Regions from separate parts of the Kaistia defluvii genome, predicted to be linked through region 2. Evidence: predicted binding sites of a transcription regulator. Region 2 holds the regulator's gene; the other holds the start of a gene.
The links. Region 2 encodes PhoB, which activates phosphate uptake and scavenging genes when phosphate is short. Its sites were predicted from a motif close to TGTCATNNANCTGTCAT; they were not measured.
Positions count from the first base shown of each region.

Region 1 (3,407 bases), on a different contig from region 2:
TGAGGGCGAGGATCGCGACGGCGAGCAGCGCCGCGTTGATCGCGCCGGCCTTGCCGATTGCCAGCGTGCCGACGGGAATGCCGCCCGGCATCTGCACGATCGAAAGCAGGCTGTCCTGGCCGGAGAGCGCCTTGGATTCGACGGGGACGCCCAGCACCGGCAGCGGCGTCATCGCCGCGCACATGCCGGGCAGATGCGCCGCGCCGCCCGCGCCGGCGATCACCACCTTGAAGCCCTTGTCGCGCGCCGTCTTCGAGAATTCGATCAACCGGTCGGGCGTCCGGTGCGCCGAGACGATCCGGTCGTCATGCGCGACGCCGAGCGCATCGAGCGTCTCGGCCGCATGCCGCATCGTCTGCCAATCGGATTGGCTGCCCATGATAATGGCGATTGGCGCCGTAGTCTCTGCCAAGCTTTCGTCTCCGACATTGCGGGAAGGCGCGGATTATAGAGAGGGATGCCCTCGCCGCAAGGCGCGGAAACAGCCTTACCCGCCGTTAACCAGAATTGAACCAAGCGCGGGCAAAATCGCCCCATGTCCAGCGCACCCGTCCTCAAGCCGCAAAACCTTGTCGTCTCCGGATACGATCCGAGGCCGATCGCTCGTCGTCGCGAAAGCGAGGATGGCGGCGGATCGGCGGACCTGCCCGTCGAGCAGCGCTCGCTGGTGATGCGGCTTTCGGAGGAGGTAACCGCGCTGCGCCGCGCGCTCGACGCCAGCCAGCACCGCATCGCGGCGCTGGAAGTGGAGGCCGCCGAAGAGCCGATTTCGGGACTGTTCAACCGCCGCGCCTTCATCCGCGAGATCGAACGGGCGATCGCCTTCCAGACGCGCTATCCCATGACCTGCGGGATCGCGCTGATCGATGTCGACGGCATGGACGCGATCCGAGATGCCCAGGGGCAAAGCGGGCTGAACCGCGCGCTGCGCCTCATCGGCGAGACGCTGCGCGCCGGCATCCGCTCCTGCGACGTGACCGCCCGGACCGGCAACGAACAGTTCGCGGTCGTGCTGTGGAACTCCACCACGGCCGATTGCGGCCATCGCGTGCTCGGCCTGCAGCGTGCCATCGCCGGTCTGGAAGACGTTCTGGAAGCGGGCGCCAGCCTGGCCACACGCGCGGCGGTGGTGATGATCGAGCCCGGCGCGACCGCCGACCAGGTGATCGCAACGGCGGACCGGCTTCTGCTAGAGGGAATGGCCTGCGGTCAGGCGATGATATCCGGCAAGAGCTGATCTTCCAGCGCGACGATCCGGTCCTTCAACGCCAGCTTGCGCTTCTTGAGGCGCTGGATCCGCAATGGATCGATCTTGCCGGTCTCCGACATGACGGAAATGGCCGCGTCGAGATCGCTGTGTTCCTGTCGCAACCGCGCCAGCTCGAACCGGATTTCCCGCTCTTCTTCCTCGGTCATACGCCCCAACCTCGCCGAGTTCCGCCCGGCCCCTGACGGCGCCGACGCGCGACGATACATGCTCCGCCCAGCGGGCGCGAGCACTCTATCTCACCTTCCCCCCTTGAACCGGACGGCCGCAAGGCACAGATCCAAACTGAGCCGGTTTACAGGCTGGTCGGATTGATATGACCGGCGTGTGACAGTTCCCGGTTCACAGCAACCCCCGTCTATGGCACGATCCGCGTGCCGTCATCGATCAACGAAGGGAGGCAGTTTTAATGTCCATCGAATCGCATCTTGCCGAGCTGGAGCGTCGCCATGAGGCGCTCTCCAGGGAAATCGACCAGGTCACGAACCATCCGAGCGCCGATACGCTCGAGTTGGCGGCCATGAAGAGGCGCAAGCTGCAGCTGAAGGACGAGATCGCCCGACTGAAGGTAGGAAACACCGTTCACTGATTGATGACGAAAGGGTCATGCGAAGCGCCGCGTCCAACGCGGCGCTTTTGCTTTTTGGGGACTACTCGGCCGGAACGGCGCGCGGCGGCGGCCCGATCGGATCCTCGGCTTCGAGCCGCTGGCGGGACTTCGGCGCAGGTCCGGTCCAGTCGAGATACCAGGCCAGCGCAAACAGGACGCTCAGGCCCACGCCAATTAGCACCGTGTCGAGCACCATGCCCGTGGCCGTGAAGGTCGGGTCATTGGGTAGGCCGAAGACGCTCTCCCGGATGATATGGCCGGTGACGCTCAGGATGGTCCCGGTCCAGAACACCGGCAGGGTGTGGCGACCCAATCGAACGATCCAGTTGCCCTTGTCGAGCCAGCCCGCCAGCATGGCCGGCAGCGGGCTGTAGATCACGACATAGGCGATCGACAGCACATGCAGCAGGCGGAAGAATCCGACCCAGCTCTTGTTAAAGCCGGAGAGCCAGACCCATTCGGGCAAGGTCGGGAAATAGTCCCAGAGATGGGCGAACACCAAGATGGCCGAGGCCACGAGATAGGCGATCGCCAGGCCATAGAGCGGGCGCGAGAATGCCAGCCGGTCGCCCCGCCGCAGCATGACGCCGCCGACGAAGCCGATCACGAACAGCAGCTGCCAGGTGAACGGGTTGAAATACCAGCCGCCCCCACCGGGGAAACTCGGCAGCGTGAGGCGCCAGGCATTGGCGATTGCCCAGAGCGCCACGCTCGCCGCCAGCGCCAGCGACAGGCGGATACGGGCCAGCAGCATGATCAGCGGCAGCATCGCCATCATGACCATGTACATCGGCAGGATGTTGAAATTGCCGGTCTGGTAGGTGAGCATGCCGATGCCGGCCAAGGCCTGCACCGGCTGCTCGACGATCCAGTGACGTTCATCGGGGATCATCAGGCCCGGCTGATCCAGCCAGAGCGAGGCCCCCGCATAGATTGCGAAACCGCAGGCGATCGAGGCGAGATGCGCGACATAGAGCGTGCCAATGCGCTTGCTGATCCGGCCGACCGCCTGCCCGGATTGGCCCGAGACGAAGCGCGGGTAATAGGCGAGCGCCGCCGAGATGCCGGCGAGCAACACGAAAATCTCGGCCGCGTCCGACAGGCCGAAGTTCCGATGCGTGAAGTTCGAATATAGGTTGCCCGGGATGTGGTTCACGAAAATCGAGATGAGCGCCAAACCCCGGAAAAAATCGATCCGATAGTCACGCGGCATGGAAGTCGACAATGCTCGATGCACCCGGAAGCCTCAGATGACAGGAACGGACAAGTATCGGGTTCGCCTAGCTGGCGAACAAGGCAAGCTTGCGGCGGTGGATGCCGGTTTCAATGCGCCAGGAGGGACACGGCTCCGTCCCAGGTCAATTTGAGCCCGATCAGCATCACGAACAGATAGGAAAGACCGTAGAAGACGGTCTGGTCGATCACCCGCACGATCCAGATGCCGAGAACCGTCGTCAGCGCGGCGAGCGGAAACAGCACCGCGGCCGTTTCCAGATTGGCGGCGTCGAACTGGCCCAGGAAGAAATAGGG
Region 1 covers NZ_JBEPSM010000001.1:2,771,399-2,774,805, forward strand. The annotation lists gene purE (5-(carboxyamino)imidazole ribonucleotide mutase) at 1-379, opposite strand, end outside; gene ABIE08_RS12995 (GGDEF domain-containing protein) at 536-1,237, shown strand; gene ABIE08_RS13000 (YdcH family protein) at 1,210-1,416, opposite strand; gene ABIE08_RS13005 (YdcH family protein) at 1,677-1,856, shown strand; gene ABIE08_RS13010 (OpgC family protein) at 1,918-3,090, opposite strand; gene ABIE08_RS13015 (sulfite exporter TauE/SafE family protein) at 3,201-3,407, opposite strand, start outside.
Region 1: the regulator PhoB is predicted to act here: its motif matches at 1,584-1,600, upstream of ABIE08_RS13005 (YdcH family protein).

Region 2 (3,407 bases):
GACGAGCTGACGACCGATTACACGATCGCCATCGTCACCCACAACATGCAGCAGGCCGCCCGCGTCTCGGACTACACGGCCTTCATGTATCTCGGCGAGCTGATCGAGTTCGACGAGACCACGAAGATCTTCACCGCCCCGAGCGACAAGCGCACGCAGGACTACATCACCGGTCGCTTCGGCTAAGCCGGGCCACGGGTAGGAGCACGACATGTCCGAACACATCGTTTCCAAGTACGACGAAGAACTGAACGACGTCGCCCGCCGCATCGCCGAGATGGGCGGCATGGCCGAGCGTCTCGTCGACGTCGCGGTCGGCGCGCTGATGCGCGTCGATGCCGCGACCGCCCGCACCGTCATCGCGGACGACAAGAAGCTCGACGTGCTGCAGCGCGAATGCGAAGAGCGCGCCATCATGATCATCGCCCGGCGCCAGCCCATGGCGATGGACCTGCGCGAAGTCATCGCCGCGCAGCGCATCGCCAGCGATCTCGAGCGCATCGGCGACCTAGCCAAGAACATCGCCAAGCGCGTCATTGCGCTGGACGGCCACATCCAGTCCAAGCGCTTCAACACCGGCGTCGAGCACATGGCGCAGCTGTCGCTGGCGCAGCTCAAGGACGTGCTGGATTCCTACGCGACCCGCGACGTCGACCAGGCCTACCAGGTCTGGAAGCGTGACGAAGAAATCGACGCCATGTACACGTCGCTCTTCCGCGAGCTGCTGACCTACATGATGGAAGATCCGCGCAACATCACCTTCTGCACGCATCTCCTGTTCTGCGCCAAGAACATCGAGCGCATCGGCGACCATGCGACCAACATCGCCGAGACGGTCTATTATGTCGTCACCGGCCAGGTCCTGGCCGAGGATCGTCCCAAGCAGGATGAATCCAGCACGACCGCCGTCGCGTATGAGAAGAACTGACCCCTGCGTCAGGTTTACTGGGATATCCGTGAATGACGCCACGCGTTATGATCGTTGAGGATGAGGAGGCGCTGAGCCTCCTCCTCCGCTACAACCTCGAAGCCGAGGGCTATGCCGTCGAGGTGGTGCCGCGCGGCGACGACGCCGAGATGCGCCTGCTCGAAACCGTACCCGACCTGCTGCTGCTCGACTGGATGCTGCCGGGCATTTCCGGCATCGAGCTGTGCCGCCGCCTGCGGGCACGCGACGCGACCCGCACCCTGCCGGTGATCATGCTGACGGCGCGCGGCGAGGAACAGGAACGCATCCGGGGCCTCGCCACCGGCGCCGACGACTATGTCGTCAAGCCGTTCTCCGTGCCGGAACTGATGGCCCGCGTGCGCGCCATCCTGCGCCGCTCGAAGCCGGAGGTGATCGCCTCGCTGCTGCGCGCCGGCGACATCGAGCTCGACCGCGAGACGCACCGCGTCCGCCGCTCCGGCCGCGAGCTGCATCTCGGCCCGACCGAGTTCCGCCTGCTCGAATATCTGATGAAGAGCCCGGGCCGCGTGTTTTCCCGCGAGCAGCTGCTCGACGGCGTCTGGGGCCGCGACGTCTATGTCGACGAGCGCACGGTCGACGTGCATATCGGTCGGCTGCGCAAGGCGGTCAATCGCGGCCGCGTCAAGGACCCGATCCGCACGGTGCGCGGCTCCGGCTACTCCTTCGACGACCAGTTCGCGATGGCGTGAGGGGATCCCGTGGCCGCTTCCTGATGGGAGGGGCGGGGCAGTCTTCCGAAAATTCAGCCCAACCAAAAAGCCGCGTGGCCCTCCACGCGGCTTTTTGCATGCAACGAGCCAGGGCAGAAAAAAAGGCCGTGCGCCCCGGGGGAGGCGACACGGCCAGACTTGCATCGCAGTCCGACGGTGGGAGGAGGCCGTCAGCCGCGGCGCGGCGCAATCAGGCGCCGACAGCCTTCTTCTGGCGACGATCATGCACGGGCTGATAGGCAACCCGCGAATGATATTCGCAATAGGGAATGCCGGAATTCGAGCGCTGGCCGCAGAAGTGGAAATCCTCGGTGCTCGGATCGCCGATCGGCCACTTGCAGGTCTGCTCGGTCAGGGTGAGGATCGTCGCGTGCAGGCTGATCGGAACGACGACGTCGTCCGAACCAACTGCCCGGGGCACGCGCCGCGGCTCGGGTGCGATCTGGCTCATCGGCTTCAGGGCCGTGTTGCCGGCGACGAGTGGCCTGACGGGATTGGGGCGCCCTGTCGTGACCGAGCGTCCGTTGGTGGCAGCCGCGGGCTTGCGGGCGCGAGCGACCGGCGCCGTTGCCGGCTTGGCACGGCCGGAAAGGCTCAGCCGGTGTACCTTGCCGATGACCGCATTGCGCGTTACGCCGCCGAGTTCCGAAGCGATCTGGCTTGCGCTCAAGCCGTCGGTCCAGAGTTTTTTCAGCAACTCAACCCGTTCGTCCGTCCAAGTCATAGCGTGTCCTTGTCGGTCGGAGCGATACCCGGAATCCTGTCGCGGTCGTTCAGCCGGGATGCCGGACGACTGCGGACGCCATACAAGGGTCAGGGGGAGGTACCTGCTCGATATTTCGTGTCTTAACGAAAATTAAGATACTATATGGCGTGACTCGGTGACAAGAGTCGGAGGGATGGGTAGCGGCCGATCGGGCTGTTTTCCCCAACTTGCGACGGATTTCGGATCCATGAGTCTCGTCAATCGCTTAGCCGTCATGACCGCGCGCGAGCGGCGTTTTCATTGACACAAATCGTCACGACCGTGATATAAGGGCAACGCATAAAGGTGCTGCCCGGCGCGTTGGCCTCGGGCGGCACCTTTGATTTTTAAGCACCCATTTCCGTGGTTTCATCCGAAGGAGGGGATATGAGCGCCCCCGATACCAGCGTTAAAAAGACCTCGTCCAGCCTCTATGACACCTTTTCGCGTGCGCCGCTCGAGTTCGAGCGAGGCGAGGGGGCCTGGGTCTTTACGCGAGAGGGCGACGCTTATCTCGATTTCTCCGCCGGCATCGCGGTGAACACGCTTGGCCATGCCAATCCGATCCTGGTGCAGGCGCTGACCGAACAGGCCGGCAAGCTCTGGCACACCTCGAACCTGTTCCGGATCCCGGGCCAGGAGAAGCTTGCCGACACGCTGGTCGCCAATACCTTCGCCGACCGGGTCTTCTTCGCCAATTCGGGCGCCGAGGCCAACGAGGCCGCCATCAAGACGGCGCGGCGCTATCATTACGTCAACGGCCAGCCCGACCGGTACCGCATCCTCACCATCGAGGGCGCGTTCCACGGCCGGACCCTGGCGACGCTCGCCGCCGGCGGGCAGCAGAAATATCTCGACGGCTTCGGCCCGAAGGCGGACGGCTTCGACCAGGTGCCGTTCGGCGACATGGCGGCGATCAAGGCCGCGGTGACGCCGGCGACCGCCGCCATCATGATCGAGCCGATCCAGGGCGAGGGCGGCG
Region 2 covers NZ_JBEPSM010000002.1:142,718-146,124, forward strand. The annotation lists gene pstB (phosphate ABC transporter ATP-binding protein PstB) at 1-186, shown strand, start outside; gene phoU (phosphate signaling complex protein PhoU) at 212-928, shown strand; gene phoB (phosphate regulon transcriptional regulator PhoB) at 961-1,659, shown strand; gene ABIE08_RS13680 (GcrA family cell cycle regulator) at 1,871-2,404, opposite strand; gene ABIE08_RS13685 (aspartate aminotransferase family protein) at 2,813-3,407, shown strand, end outside.